DNA from 3 places in the Fundidesulfovibrio soli genome. Region 2 is predicted to be linked to each of the others. Evidence: predicted binding sites of a transcription regulator. Region 2 holds the regulator's gene; each other region holds the start of a gene.

Region 1 (5,005 bases), 280 kb from region 2:
CACGATGGGCTGGTAGTGCAGCTCGAATTCGCTTTTGGCCAATGCCCTGCGGAACTCGTTTTCCATGGTGAGCAGGCGGATGGTCTGCTCGTGCAGGGCGTTGTCGAACACCTCGTAGCGCGATTTGCCCATGCTCTTGGCGCGGTACATGGTCAGGTCCGCGTCGCGCAGCACCTCCTCGGCGGTGCCGCAGTAGCCGGTGCAGCAAATGATGCCGATTGAGACAGTGCTGTAAATCTCCTGCCCGTCGATGGTGAAGGGAACGCTCAACTCCTCCAGGATGCGCTCGGCCACCAGCGTGGCGCCGGAGAGGCTGCGAACCTGCTCGGAGATGACGGCGAATTCGTCTCCACCCATGCGGGCCAGGGTGTCGGCCTCGCGGGTGACGGTCTTCAGGCGCTCGGACAGTTTGATCAGGAACTGGTCGCCCAGGGCGTGGCCGAGGCTGTCGTTGATGACCTTGAACCTGTCCACGTCCAGGTAGAGCAGGGCGAAAAAGCTGTTTTGCCGGGCGCAGCGCGTGATGGCCTGGGAGAGCCGGTCCATGAACAGGGCGCGGTTGGGCAGGCCCGTGAGCGCGTCATGCAGGGACTGGTGCAGCAACTGCTCCTCGAAGCGCTTGTGCTCGCTGATGTCCTCCAGGGTGCCTTCGTAGCGCACGCTCTCGCCGGTGGGCCCGTGCACGAGGTGGGCGTTGATGGAGGCCCAGAGGGGGCTGCCGTCCTGGCGCACGGTCTGCACCTCGAAGGCCTGTATGCTGCCGTGGTCGCTCAGGATGCGCTGAAATATCTCGCGCTTGCCGGGGTCGCTGCAAATGCGGGCGGCGAGGTCCTCCACGGATGCTGTCATTTCCTCCAGGGATGAATAGCCCAGGATACGGGCCATGGCCGGGTTGGCGCTCACCAGCTTGCCCTGGTGGTTCACCTGGAAGATGCCCTCGATGGCGTTCTCGAAGATAGAGCGGTATTTGGCCTCGGCGGCGTTGCGCTCGTTGATCTCGGTCTGGAGGCGTTTGTTGGTCTCTTCCAGCTGGAGCGTGCGGTCGTGGAGTTCTACCGTCCTGCGGCGCACCTGTTTTTCCAGGTTCTCGCGGTGGGCCTTGTTCTCCTTGAGGAGCTTGGCGCGCTCCAGGGCGCGGCGCACGCAGTGCTCCAGGATGCCCAGGTCCTCCACGGGCTTGAGCACGTAGTCCCAGGCGCCCAGGCGCAGGGCTTCGATGGCGTCCTGGATCATGCCGGTGCCGGAGACCACGATGATCGGCACGTCCGGGGCTTCGCGCACCACGGTGGCCAGCACTTCGAGGCCGTCCATCTCGGGCATTCGAAGGTCTACGAGGATGATGTCTGGGTGTTCGGCGCGGAAGACTTCCAACCCGGCACGGCCGTTGGAAGCCTGGAGCACCTTGAAACCGCTGTCTTCGAGGTAGGCCTGGAAGGAGCGCCTGATAACGTCCTCGTCATCGATGGTCAGCAGCGTGGCCAAGGGCTCGTATGTCATGGGGTCATTCCTGGAGGAGTGTCGTAATTTTCCGCACCATCTCCCCCATGTCCAGCACGGGCTTGAAAAAGACATGACTGTCATCGAGCCCGGCGGACTTGAGGTCCTCGGAGAGGCTGAACTTGGTGGAGCCGGTGTGGATGAGGAACTTCATGCCCGGATGATCCCGGGCCAACTCGAGAATCAGGGCCGCGCCGTCCATTCCGGGCAGGCGCAGGTCCACAACGGCCAGATGCGGCGGATTAGAGCGCGCGACATCGATCGCCTGTTCGGCTGAGTCGGCGGTGCGGACCAGGAAGCCTTCGTCCTCGAGGTATGCGGCAAGACTGAGCCGCACTGGGGCTTCGTCGTCAACTACCAGAAGTTCGGCTTCTTCGATGCGCATTGTATGTCGCTTGCAAACGTTGGGGCGTAGTGACTCCACGGCATAAGTCAGGTCCCGGATACGCGAAAACGCGGCTCAGGCCAATTCATTTTTATCTCGGAGTGCAATGGTAGGAATTATTCCGACGGTAAATCCCGCGATATGCCCGCCCGCCCCTGCTGTCAGGGGCGGGCGGGCGGGCGGAGTGCTTCCTGCGTGCCGGATCGGGGCTAGTGCGTGATGGCCCTGCGGATGGTGGCCCTGGCCTGGGAGGTCTTGTCCAGGGTGATGGCCGTGCCGTAGCAGCTGAAGAACTTGGAGCCGTCGGGATGGAAGGCCACGGCCTCCTGGTAGCCCACGATGGCCTCGGCGCCGATCTCCATGGCGGATGCGGCCAGGGAGAGCATGGCGCATTCGGCGTCGTAGCCGCGCCCGTGCACCAGGCCCAGCACGCCCTTGGCGCGGCGGCCCTTGATGCTCGGCGTGGTGACCATCAGGAACTTGCCGGAGTAGAACATCTCCTTGGCGTGCTGGAGGCGTTTGCCCTGCTTGAGTTCCTCGTTGGGGTCCTTGGCTTTGCGGTCCGAACCGGTGAAGATCGAGAGCATGGCTCCTCCTTGCGGCTTAGAGAGTATGTCGTTCCGGCTTGGGCCGGTGCGTTTCGTCCATGAAACCAAGCAGTATCCATGCCATGATTTCAGTACGTGTCATTTCGAGGTGTTGGCGCGGAGGGGTGCCGGCAGCGTCGGAAAACCGCCGGAAAAAAAGGCCTGGAGGCGGCGAGCCTCCAGGCCTGAAGGGCGATGTCGGATGTGGCGTCAGCAGATGCGGGGGAGCTGTTCGCCTTCGAGCATGCCGAGCATCCTGTGCCCGCCCATGCCGGTGCGCAGCACCACCTTGCCCGGCCTGTCGGCCACCACGGAGCCGATCACCCTGGCCTGACGGCCAAGCGGGTCGCGGCGCATGATCGTCAGCGCCTGCTGGGCGTACTTCTCGGGCAGCACGCAGATCAGCTTGCCCTCGTTGGCGAGGTAGAGCGGGTCCAGCCCGAGGATTTCGCAGCCGGCGCGCACCACGTCGCTCACGGGGATGGCGGGTTCGTCGAGCACGATGCCCACTGAGGACTGCTGGGCGATCTCGTTGAGCGAGGTCGCAAGGCCGCCGCGGGTGGGGTCGCGCAGCACATGGACCTTGGGCAGGGCCTCAATGAGCTTGAGCGTCAGATGATTGAGCGAGGCGCAGTCGCTTTGCACGGGAGCCTCGAAGGAGAGGCCCTGCCGGTGGGAGAGCACGGTGAGGCCGTGGTCGCCCAGGGTGCCGGAGATGATCACAGCGTCGCCGGGCCTGGCCCTGTGCCCGCTGGGCGCGGGGTTCGCCACCACCTGGCCGATGCCGGTGGTGTTGATGAAGATCTTGTCAGCCGTGCCCCGCGGCACCACCTTGGTGTCGCCAGCCACGATGCGCACCTTGGCCTTCTTCGCGGCCAGGCCCATGGAGGCCACGATGCGCTCCAGGTCGGCCATGGCGAAACCTTCCTCGATGATGAAGCCGCAGGTCAGGTAGAGCGGCTTCGCCCCGAGCATGGCCACGTCGTTGACTGTGCCGTGCACGGCCAGGGAGCCGATGTCGCCCCCGGGAAAGAAGATGGGGTCCACGGTGAAGGAGTCGGTGCTGACGGCCAGCGGCCCGGAGACGTTGATCAGGGCCGCGTCGTCCATGCGGTTGAGGATGGGGTTGCCCAGGTGCTTGAAGAACACGTCGGCCACCAACCGGTGGGAGGCAAGGCCTCCGCTGCCTTGGTCCAGAAGAATCTTGTCGCTCATGGAACCCTACCGGTCGGTGTTGAGGTCGAGTTGGTATTTGAAGTACGCGGCGCAGCTGCCCTCGGTGGAGACCATGCATGGGCCCACGGGCTGGGCCGGGGTGCAGGCCTTGCCGAACAGCGGGCACTCGTCGGGGCGCATGATGCCCTTGAGCACCTCGCCGCAGCGGCAGCCGGGCAGCGGTTTGGAGGCCTTGAGCTCCACGCCGAGCACCTCGAAGGCGTCGAATGCGCGGTAGGCGTCCGTGAAGCCCAGGCCGCTGCCGGGGATGGTGCCGATGCCGCGCCAGAGGGCGTCCACGGGCTTGTAGACCTCGGCGACGATGGCCCGGGCCTTGGGGTTGCCCTCGTCGGCCACCACGCGCTTATAGTTGTTGATGACCTTGGGTTTGCCCTGGCGCTTCATCTCCGTCATGAGCAGGATGGCCTGCAGCAGGTCCACCGGCTCGAAGCCGGCCACCACGGCGGGGACGTGGTAACGCTCGGCCAGGGGCCTGTAGGGCTCCATGCCGATGATGGCGGAGACGTGGCCGGGCAGCATGAAGCCTTCCACGGCCATGTCCGGGTCGGAGAGCAGGGCGTCCAGGGCCGGGGGCACCAGCTTGTGGAAGGGCATGACCAGGAAGTTGCTGAGCCCCTCCTGGCGGGCGATCCTCACGGTGGCGGCCACGGTGGGGGTGGTGGTCTCGAAGCCGATGCCAAGGAAGACGACCTTGTCGCCCGGGTTGTCGCGGGCGATGGCCAGGGCGTCGAAGGGCGAATAGACCACCTCGACGCGCGCTCCCTCGGCGTGGGCCTTCTTCAGGCTGGCGCCGCCGGGGCCGGGCACGCGCATCAGGTCGCCGAAGGTGGCGATGATGACGCCGCTGCGGCCTGCGAGTTCAAGATAGGCGGCCACCTCGGATTCGTGCGTCACGCACACGGGGCAGCCCGGGCCGGTGAGGTGCACCACGGACTTCGGCAGCAGCGAATGCACGCCGCTGCGGAACAGGGCCACGGTATGGGTGCCGCAGACTTCCATGAAGCGCAGGCTGGAGCCTTTGACGGATTCTTCGATCTGAACCAGAAGCTCCTTGCAACGCGCCGGGTCGCGGAGGGGATCAGATGAGGTCAAGGTTCCATCCCTCCTGGAATATCTTCAGCGTCTCCAACGCTTCTTCGCGGTTGAGAATCCTGATCGCGAATCCGGCGTGGATGATCACGAATTCGCCCACGGCGGGCTTGTCTTCGATGAGGTCGAGGCGGATCTGCTTGCGGACCCCGCCGATTTCAACATCGGCGACCTCGCCCTCGATATGCTTCACTTCCATGGGAACGGCCAG
Region 2 (5,005 bases):
GACGGGGTGCTCACCGACAACGGGGTGCTCTACGACGCGGACGGCCTCGTGCTGAAGCGCTTCAGCGTGCTCGACGGCCTGGGCATCAAGCTCTTGCAGCATGCGGGCGTTGAAGTTGCTGTGATCAGCGGCCTGGACAACGCCCAGGCCCGCCGCCGCCTCAAGGAGCTCGGAGTGGCCGAATTCAACGGCGGCCACAGGCGCAAGCTCCCCATCCTGGAGGATATGCTGCGCGTCCGAGGACTTGAGTTCCGCCATGTGGCCTACATGGGCGACGACCTGCTGGACCTGCCGGTCATGGCCAAGGTGGGCCTGCCCATGGCTCCGGCCGATGCCCAGCCCGAGGCCCTGCGCCGGGCGGCCTGGATATCGCGCAGGCCCGGCGGGGGCGGCGCGGTGCGCGAGGCGGTGCGCCTGCTGCTGACCGCCAGGGGCGCGAACCTGACCCCGCAGGAGGATTGATCCCCAGGACATCTTGCGTGAAGCCAGGAATTAGTGCATAAGCAGCCTTCGCGGCGGATATTCGGCATTTTTCTTGCTAGCCGTCATATTCCGTACCGAGGAGGAAACCCGGCCGATGGCCCTGGAGCTCAGACAGCAACTCAAACTCTCTCAGCAGCTGGTGATGACCCCCCAGCTGCAGCAGGCTATCAAGCTGTTGCAGTTGTCCCGACTGGAACTGATGGAGACCGTGCAGCAGGAGCTGCTCGAGAACCCGCTGCTGGAAGAGGTGCTTGTCGAGGATGAGCGTCCCGCCCCGACCATAGCCGAGGATTCCCATTCCCCCGACGCCACCACCGATGAAGGCGCCATGCAGCGCGAGCTGCTCAAGACCGCCGAGTGGGACGACTACATCGGCGACTTCGCCTCCACCTCCCGCCAGGCCACGGTGCGCGAGTACGAGGCCCCGGAAGAGGGCTTCTCCTTCGAGGCCAGGCTGACCTCCAAGACCTCCCTTGAGGGGCACCTCTCCTGGCAGATCAATCTTTCCGAATTCACCCAGCAGGAGCGGGCCGTGGCCGACGCCATCGTCGGCAATCTGGATCATATGGGCTATTTCCGCTCCTCCCTTGAGGAGATCGCCCAGGAGACCGGCGCGGACGAGCCCCTGGTGGAATCCGTGCTCCACAAGCTGCAGCGCTTCGACCCCGTGGGCGTTGCTGCCCGCACCCCGCAGGAGTGCCTGCTGGTGCAGCTGGAGGTCTATGGCTACACGGACCCCATCCTGCTCGAGATCGTGAGCGACCACCTCGAAGACCTGGAGAAGAAGCGCTACAAGCCCCTGGCCAAGAAGTTCAAGCTGAGCCTGGAGGATATCAGGCAATACCTCGATATCATTCAATCGCTGGACCCAATGCCCGGCTCGCACTTCAGCTCTTCCGAGCCGGTGTACGTGAACCCGGACGCCTTCGTGTACAAGTACGGGGACGACTTCATCATCGTGCTCAACGAAGATGGGTTGCCCAAGCTCCAACTGTCTCCCTACTACATGGAGGACATGAGCCGCGGCAGCGGCGCCTCGGGCTCCGACAAGGACTACCTCCAGGACAAGATGCGCTCCGCCCAGTGGCTGATGAAGAGCCTCTATCAACGCCAGCGGACCCTGTTCAAGGTGCTGGAGAGTATCGTTAAATTTCAGAGAGGCTTTTTCGAGCACGGCGTGACCAAGCTCAAACCCTTGATCCTCAAGGACGTGGCCGACGACATCGGCATGCACGAGTCCACCGTGAGCCGCATCACCACGAGCAAGTACGTAGCCACTCCGCACGGGATCTACGAACTCAAATTCTTCTTCAACTCCTCACTGGAACTCGACGACGGCACCTCCGTCGGCTCCGAGTCGGTCAAGGCGCTCATCAAGCAGCTCATCGCCACCGAGGACTCCAAGAAGACCATCAGCGACGAGCAGATCGCCGAGATTCTCAAACAGAAGTTGCAAGTCAACATCGCACGCCGTACTGTGGCAAAGTACAGAATGGCCATGGGGATCGAATCGTCGTCCAAACGCAAGGAAATTCTCTAAAACCCCGCATCCCCATGCGGTAAGACCTTGGAGGCTCTATGAACATCGCATTCCACTTCAAGAATTTTGAACCTTCTCCCGGCCTGCGCGAATACGCCAGCAAGCGTTTCGAGAAGCTTTCCAAATACATGAGCAACGCCGACAACGCCGAGATGGTCGTCACCCTGATGGTCGAGAAGACCCGCCAGATCATCGACGTGTTGCTGGACGCCGACGTCATGCACATCTCCGCCCATGAGCGCTCCGACGACATGTACTCCACCGTGGACCTCATCACCGACAAGCTCGAAGCGCAGATCCGCAAGATGCGCGAGAAGATGAAGGACCGCCGCAAGCAGCCCGAGGCCCCCGTGACCATGGGCGTGGTCAGCTTCGACGAAGCGGGCAAGGTCAACGCCATCGAGGAGTCCGATAAGTACAACCCCAAGCCCATGAGCGTTGACGAGGCCGCCGAGCAGGTCACCGCCATGAAGTTCGAGTTCCTGGTGTTCCAGAACGCCGACACGGACCGCATCAACGTGATCTACAAGCGCAAGAACGGCGACTTCGGCCTGATCGACCCTGGAGTATCCAACTGATGCGCCTGGGCGAGTACCTCCGCAAGGACTTCGTGCTCGACAGCCTCGCAGCCGACAGCAAGCCCGACGTGCTCGCCGAGCTCGTGGCCCCGGTGGCGCAGGCCTTCCCGGACATCGACGCGCAGAAGGCCCTGCGGGTCCTGCTGGACCGCGAGAGCCTGGGCACCACCGGAATAGGCGACGCTGTGGCCATCCCCCACGGTAAGATGGACTCCCTCAAGGAGATCGTCATCGTGGCCGGACGCAGCAACGGCGGGGTCGACTTCGAAGCCCTGGATCACAAGCCCTGCCGCATCTTCTTCCTGGTGCTGGCGCCCGAACACGTTGCGGGAATGCATCTGCGCATCCTGGCGCAGATTTCGCGCCTGCTCTCGGACGAGAGCTTCCGGGGGGCATTCCTCGACGCCCCGGACAGGGAGAGCCTCTGGCGGGTGCTCACCAGCCACGCCTGATAAGCGTCATGTACTTGCGCCGGTAATCTGCTACTGTCCGTCCCCGCCGCGCCCCGAGCGCGGCGGGGACTTCCACATTCACAAGGAGCGTGCCGCTATGGACTCCGGCGCGAACAGGCTTTCCGTGGTGGTTATCACCGGGCTGTCCGGGTCTGGAAAATCCACCGCCATCAACGTTTTCGAAGACATGGGCTACTTCTGCGTGGACGGCCTGCCCGCCATGCTCATACCCAAGCTCGTCACCCTCTTCGATGAACAGTCCGCGCACCGCTACCGGGGCCTTGCCCTGGGCATGGACGTGCGCCAGGCGGATTTCGACTCCGACTGGCTGGACGCCCTCGAAACCCTCAAGGCTTCCGGCAACCCGCCGCAGATCATCTTCACCGAGGCCTCCACTCGGGAGATCATGCGCCGCTACGCCACCACCCGCCGCCCGCATCCCTTCGAGTCCGAAGGCTACGGGCTGGGCGAGGCCGTGGAGGAGGAACGCCGCCGCATGGCAACCCTGCGGGAGGCAGCCGACCTGGTGATGGACACCACCGACTTCTCCATCCACGACCTGCGCCGCCAGCTCCACGAAAAATGGATGTTCCTGGAGGGCAAGGGGCCGGACATGAAGGTGCACATCATGAGCTTCGGGTTTAAATACGGCCTCCCAACCGAATCCGACCTGCTCTTCGACCTGCGCTTCCTGCCCAACCCCTATTTCGAGCCCTCGCTCAAGGAGATGTCCGGCAAGGATGCCCCCGTGGCCGACTACGTGCTCAAATCCGAGGAGGGCAGCCTCTTCCTGCCCAAGTTCCTCGACTTCCTCTCCGGCTTGATCCCCCTCTACGCCAAGGAAGGCCGCTACCGGCTGACCATCGCCCTGGGCTGCACCGGCGGCAGGCACCGCTCCGTGGCCACGGCCGAGGCCCTCTTTGACACATTGCGGAAGGAGGGATACACCGTCTCCCTGGAACACCGGCATATCGAAAAAGGCTGACAGACCAACGATGAGCGATACTTCTACCGTCCCCGCCGCCGTAGGCGTGGTCATCGTGACCCACACCGACTACGGGCAGAAACTCCTGGCCGCGGCGGAAATGATCCTGGGGCAACAGCAGCACGTGCGCACCGTGAGCGTGGAGGTCGGCGTGGACACCACGCAGACCGTGCAGATCCTCGACGCATCCATCAAAGAAGTGGAGCAGGGCGGCGGCGTGATGATCCTTACGGACATGTTCGGGGGCACCCCCACCAACCTGTCCCTCTCACTCATGGCGCAACACACCATCGAGGTGGTCACGGGCGTGAACCTGCCCATGCTCATCAAGATTCTCTCCTCCCGCTCGAAACCCCTCTCGCAGCTGGCCGCCGAGGCCAAAACCGCTGGGGTGCAAGGCATCGTGGTCGCCGGCGAGATCCTGCGGAAAAAGGTGGCCGGGGAATAACGCGTGGTCTGGGTGCGCATCGACAACAGGCTGGTGCACGGCCAGATCATCGAGGCCTGGCTGCCCTATACCGACGCCAGGACGCTGGTGGTGGGCAACGACGAACTGGCCAAGGACGAACTGCGCCAGCAGATCATGTCCATCGCCATCCCCCTGGGGGTGGAGATCGTCTTTCTGGAGGTCGCCCAGGTTGGCGCCTACCTTGAGGACAAGAAGCTCCGCGACAAGAACGTCCTGGTGCTCTTCGCCGACTGCCGGGACGCCACCAGGAGCCGCAAGGCCGGGTTGGGCTACTCCTGCCTGAACCTGGGCAACCTGCACTACGGGCCGGGCAAGAGACAGCTCTGCCAGCATATCGCCCTGAGCAAGGACGACGAGCTCTGCCTGGAGGGTCTCCAGGCGGAGGGGGTGAGCATCGACTACCGCTGCATCCCCAGCGATCCCGCGGAGCTGGCCTGACGGCCGTTTGCGACGGAGCGGCGTGGCGGCTATGGCCCGGGCTTTTCTTTTCCGGGCGTG
Region 3 (5,005 bases), on a different contig from region 2:
TCGATCTTGTAGGGGGTCTTGGAGGCCTTGAGGTTCTCCATGACGCGCCCGGCGTCCTCCTGGCTCAGCTTGGAGAACAGCACCTTGTAGTCGGGCTGGTTGAACCAGAAGATCATCAGCGCGAAGGCCGCCACCACGGAGATGGCCACGCCCGCGAAGAGGACGCGCTGGGCCATGGTTCTGGCGGCCCAGAAACGGGTGGCCTGTTCCCAGAGGTTCTTGAGCAGTGCGGGCATGGGGTTCTTCTCCTTGGGCTATCCGGCTAGAAGGGCATCTTCACGAGTTCTTTGTACATATCCAGAACCTTGCTGCGCACCGTGGAGGTCATGGACATGGCCAGGCCCGCCTTCTGCAGCTGGATCATCAGCTCGTGCACGTTCTGGTTCTCGCCGGTGGCGAAGGAGGAGACCATCTGGTCCTTCTTGAGCTGTTCCGCGTTGACCTCGCCCACCGAGTTCTTCAGCGCGTCCATGAAGCCGGACTTCTGCGCGCCGCCGGTTTTGCCCAGGCCCTGCGAAACCGCGCTCTCCGCGCTGCGGGCCGCGCCCTGGGTCTGCCCAAGCGCGGTGCGGTAGGCGTTCATGGCGATGGAGTTGATGGCCATGGCGTCTCTCCTAGCGGCCCATCTCGAGGGCCTTGTTGTACATGGCCTTGATGGTGTTGATGGTGGAGGTTTCGGCCTCGTAGCTGCGGGTGGCCTGGATCATGTTGGTCATCTCTTCCACCACGTTGATGTCGGGGTAGCTGACGTAACCGTTCTGGTCCGCGTCGGGGTGGCCGGGCTCGTAGACCTGCTTGGGGGGGCGGTTGTCGTTGACCACGCCCGTGACGCGCACGCCCTGGAGCTCCTGGCCCAGGGCCTGGTCCATGGCCTTGCCGAAGGGCGTGACCCGGGTGGACTCCAGAGCCACGGATTTGCGCTGGTAGGGGCCTTGGCCGTCCGCCGTGCGCGTGGTCCTGGCGTTGGCCAGGTTCATGGAGATCACGTTCATGTAGGTGCGCTGTGCGGTCAGCGCGGACCCGCCGACGTCGAGTGCGGTCATGAAGTCCATGATTATTTGCCTCCATCCATGATGATTTTCTGGATGCCTTCGAAGTTGGATTTCATCACTGTAGTCAGGGCGTTGTACATGAGCGAGTTTTTGGCCATGGCGGTCATCTCCTTGTCCATGTCCACGGCGTCGGCCCCGTAGATGGTGCGGGGCTTGAACTCCTTGAGGCTCTCGCCCTGGTAGGCGGCCACGTCGAACGTGCCCGGGACGTGCTTGCCGCTGGTGCGGCTCAGGTTGTTGCGCATGTCCTGGGAACCGACGGCCTGCTGCAGCTGGCTTTCGAACTCCAGCGTGCGGGCCTTGTAGCCGGGGATGTTGATGTTGGCCAAGTTGGACACGACGAGGTTTTGACGCTCCAGTCGCAGGTCCATGACCTTGGCGATCAGGGATGCATTGGCTCCGTATATGTTCGGCATGGCGTCGCTCCTTGGACGGCGGCGGATTTTTCCTGGTGTGGCGCTTGGCGTCGCGCCGCCTCGGCTCACAGACTAGCAACAACCGTTCCAAACAATAACATCATGAAATCACTTGGATTGGCCCGTCATGTCCGCCTCCGGCACGGGAGATGCTCGCCAGCGCGGCGGGAGAGCCCGGGCGGCGGAAATTGCCCGGAACAAGGCTTGGCACAGGCCTTGCTAGGTGGTTTCCGCCGACTTGCCAGTCCCCGGGAGGGACGTGAACGGCAGGGCGGTCTGTTTGAGGGGAGGCGGGGGCCAGGAGGGTTCCCCACAACGCGCAAGCGAACCGATGAGCGCCAGGCCCGGGAGGGATATCGGCCTGACTGTTCACGCACCGGAGGGGACTGTCATGAGTGGTCATTTGGATTACGAAATCAACAAGGAACTGGGCGAGTGCTACCTGTTCATGGGCGACCTAGAGAAGGCCGAGGAATACTACCTCAAGGCCGCAGGGGCCAACGGCAGCCACCCCGCCCCCTATCTGGGGCTGGCCACGGTGGCCGTGCACCGCAACAACCTGGACGAGGCCTACGCCCACTACCGCAAGGCCGCCAACCTGGAAGCGGGCGACAAGGCCCTGGCGGGCATGGGCCTCATTGAAATGGAGCGGGGCGCAGCCGAAATCGCCTTCGACCACTTCAGCCAGGCTCTGGAGTTCAATCCCGAGAACATGGTGGCGCTCTACAGCCTGATCCGCCTGGGGCACGGCAACGGCCGCGTGGCCGAGGTGATGCCCTATCTCGAAGGCTACCTGGCCATCGACCCGCTCAAGCACGACATCCGCTACACCCTGGCGGGCTGTCTGGTGGTCGAGGGGCGCGAAGCCGAGGCCAAGGCCCAGCTGGAGCGCATCCTGGAGCACGAGCCCACCCACGCCTGCGCCACGGAGCTCAAGGTGCACCTGGAGCGGGCGGCCTAGCCGGAAATTTCCTACGAATCTCCCCTCCCCCATTGGTTCCCGGTCCGGTTCGCTCCCGGCGGCCGGACCGGGAACCAACTAAAAGACTGGGGAGGGCCCGGCCCACGGGTTGCCAAGAGCCGCCGGGTCTGGCACTGCCAAGCAAAAAGCGAGGCAGAGATGGAATTATTGCCTATCCGCAGGGCCATCCTATCCGTCACCGACAAATCCGGCCTGGCCGAGTTCGCCGCGTTCCTTTCCGGCAACGGGGTGGAGCTGGTCTCCACCGGCGGCACCAAGAAGGCCATGACCGACGCCGGGCTGCCGGTTACGGCGGTCGATCAGGTCACCGGCTTCCCCGAGATGCTCGGCGGACGCGTCAAAACCCTGCACCCACACATCCACGCGGGCATCCTGGCCGACAAGGACAACCCCGAACATCTTGAGACCCTGGAGAAATTCAGCCTCAAGCCCTTCGACCTCATCTGCGTGAACCTCTACGACTTCGCCAAGGCCGTGGCCCAGAAGGCCGACCTCAAGGCCGCCGTGGAGCAGATCGACATCGGCGGGCCCACCATGCTGCGGGCCTCGGCCAAGAACTTCCACTCCATCCTGGTCGTGCCCTCACCCGTCTACTACGGAGAGATCACCGAAGCCCTCAAGGCCAACGCGATGCAGGCCCCCCTGGCCCTGCGCCACAAGATGGCCCTGGAGACCTTCAAGGCCACTTCGGCCTACGACGCCATGATCGCGGAGTACCTGGGCCGGGCCTAGGCGGGGCGGCGGGCCGCACAGGAGGAGGGCCTCCGGCGGCCAAAGGGAGTTCCTCCCTTTGGAATCCCCTCCGGCTTCGCGGGGGAGGCGGCATATCGTCCCCCGGAGTGTCCTCGCGGCCGCTCCGGGGGCTTCGCTTTCACCTGCCCCCCTTGCCTCCGGCCCTGGCCTGTCCTACATCAGCGGGGCAGGGGCCTGCTCCGGACGGAGCGCCCCGGGAGGTTCCCCATCGCCAGCAAAGCCCAAGGCAACACCGAAGGACTCAAACCCAGCCAGCTCAAGGCCCTTGAGCGGCTCTACACCCGGCGCTATCCCCCCCAGGCCGGCTACACCCCGGACCAGGCCCGCGAACTGGCGGCCATCTCCCACGGCATTGGCAGGCAGATTGGCCTGCTCATAGACCGCAAGGGCAGGCCGGACATGGTCCTGGTGGGGGAGCCCCACGCCATCTACATCCCGGAGCTTCCCCGCTCCCGCCTGGGCTCGGGCCGCCTGCGCGGCCTGCGCCTGCTGCACACGCACCTGCACGACGCCGGGCTGGACAAGGAAGACCTCACGGACATGCTCTTCCTGCGCCTGGACTCCGTGGCCGCCCTGACCGTGGACGACATGGCCGCGCCGGACCGGATCTACGCCGCGCACCTGCTGCCCAAAACCGCGGAAGGCGAGGGCGGCGACCCCTGGGAGGTGCTGCCCCCGGCCCCCTGGGACCGCCTGGACATCGATTTCGAGGCCATGACCCAAGCCCTGGAGGACGAGTTCGCCCGGCTGGACCAGCCCGTGGCCGGTTCCGAGGCGGGCGTGTCCGACCGGGCGATCATGGTGGGCGTGGGCAGCGCGCCGCGCCTGGAGCTGGAGGCCTCACTCGACGAACTGGAGGCCCTGGCCGCCACGGCCGGGCTCAAGGTGACGGGCAGGGTGCTGCAGCGCGTACCCCAGGTGAACCCACGCACCATCATCGGCAAGGGCAAGCTCTCCGAGCTTGAGATCATGGCCCTGTCCTCGGGCGCGGCCGTGCTGCTCTTCGACGGGGAGCTGACACCGGCCCAGATGCGCAACCTGGCAGACCTGACCGAGCGCAAGATCCTGGACCGCACCCAGCTCATCCTGGACATCTTCGCCCAGCGGGCCACCTCGCGTTCGGGCAAGTTGCAGGTCGAGATGGCCCAACTCAAGTACACGCTGCCCAGGCTGGTGGGAAAGAACCCTGCCATGAGCCGGCTCATGGGCGGCATCGGCGGGCGCGGCCCCGGCGAGACCAAGCTGGAGGTGGACCGCCGCCGCATCCGCGAGCGCATCACCCGCATCAAGCGCGAACTGCAGGAGCTGCGCAAGCAACGCGCCCAGGTGCGCGACAGGCGGGCCAAGGCCGGGCTGCCCATCGTCTCGCTGGTGGGCTACACCAACGCGGGCAAGTCCACGCTGCTCAACACCCTGACCCAGTCCGAGGTGCTGGCCGAGAACAAGCTCTTCGCCACCCTGGACCCCGTGAGCCGCAGGCTGCGCTTCCCGCAGGAGCGCGAGCTGGTGCTCACGGACACGGTGGGCTTCATCCGCGAGCTGCCCAAGGAGCTCAAGGAGGCCTTCCAGGCCACCCTGGAGGAACTGGAGAGCGCGGACCTGCTCATCCTGGTGGCCGACGCCGGGCACCGCGAGCTGGCCGGGCAGGTGGAGGCCGTGGAGGCCATCCTGGAGGAAATGGAGCTTAACAAGGTGCCGCGCATCCTGGCGCTCAACAAGTGGGACACCCTGGACGAGGACGGCAGAACCTGGGTGCTCAGCCGCTACCCCGGCGGTGTGCCCATCTCCGCCAGGACCCGCCC

Evidence for each region. The regulator sigma-54, encoded in region 2, starts transcription at its own class of promoters, with help from an activator protein. The targets are predictions, from matches to a motif close to CTGGCACGGNNNNTGCTT.
Region 1: a site for sigma-54 is predicted at 2,537-2,554, ahead of MLE18_RS02795 (YbjQ family protein). Genes of this name have one in related genera too.
Region 3: a site for sigma-54 is predicted at 1,542-1,559, ahead of flgB (flagellar basal body rod protein FlgB). Genes of this name have one in related genera too.

Annotation. Positions count from the first base shown of each region.
Region 1 is NZ_JAKZKW010000001.1:602,785-607,789, reverse strand. Features, by position in the region: gene MLE18_RS02805 (EAL domain-containing response regulator) at 1-1,497, opposite strand, end outside; gene MLE18_RS02800 (response regulator) at 1,502-1,882, opposite strand; gene MLE18_RS02795 (YbjQ family protein) at 2,092-2,469, opposite strand; gene hypE (hydrogenase expression/formation protein HypE) at 2,680-3,684, opposite strand; gene hypD (hydrogenase formation protein HypD) at 3,691-4,797, opposite strand; gene MLE18_RS02780 (HypC/HybG/HupF family hydrogenase formation chaperone) at 4,784-5,005, opposite strand, start outside.
Region 2 is NZ_JAKZKW010000001.1:318,969-323,973, reverse strand. Features, by position in the region: gene MLE18_RS01575 (KdsC family phosphatase) at 1-462, shown strand, start outside; gene rpoN (RNA polymerase factor sigma-54) at 578-2,023, shown strand; gene hpf (ribosome hibernation-promoting factor, HPF/YfiA family) at 2,062-2,601, shown strand; gene MLE18_RS01560 (PTS sugar transporter subunit IIA) at 2,601-3,053, shown strand; gene rapZ (RNase adapter RapZ) at 3,151-4,038, shown strand; gene MLE18_RS01550 (PTS sugar transporter subunit IIA) at 4,049-4,486, shown strand; gene MLE18_RS01545 (PTS sugar transporter subunit IIB) at 4,490-4,945, shown strand.
Region 3 is NZ_JAKZKW010000013.1:43,946-48,950, reverse strand. Features, by position in the region: gene fliF (flagellar basal-body MS-ring/collar protein FliF) at 1-236, opposite strand, end outside; gene fliE (flagellar hook-basal body complex protein FliE) at 263-604, opposite strand; gene flgC (flagellar basal body rod protein FlgC) at 615-1,052, opposite strand; gene flgB (flagellar basal body rod protein FlgB) at 1,055-1,468, opposite strand; gene MLE18_RS11950 (tetratricopeptide repeat protein) at 1,860-2,429, shown strand; gene MLE18_RS11945 (IMP cyclohydrolase) at 2,589-3,182, shown strand; gene hflX (GTPase HflX) at 3,603-5,005, shown strand, end outside.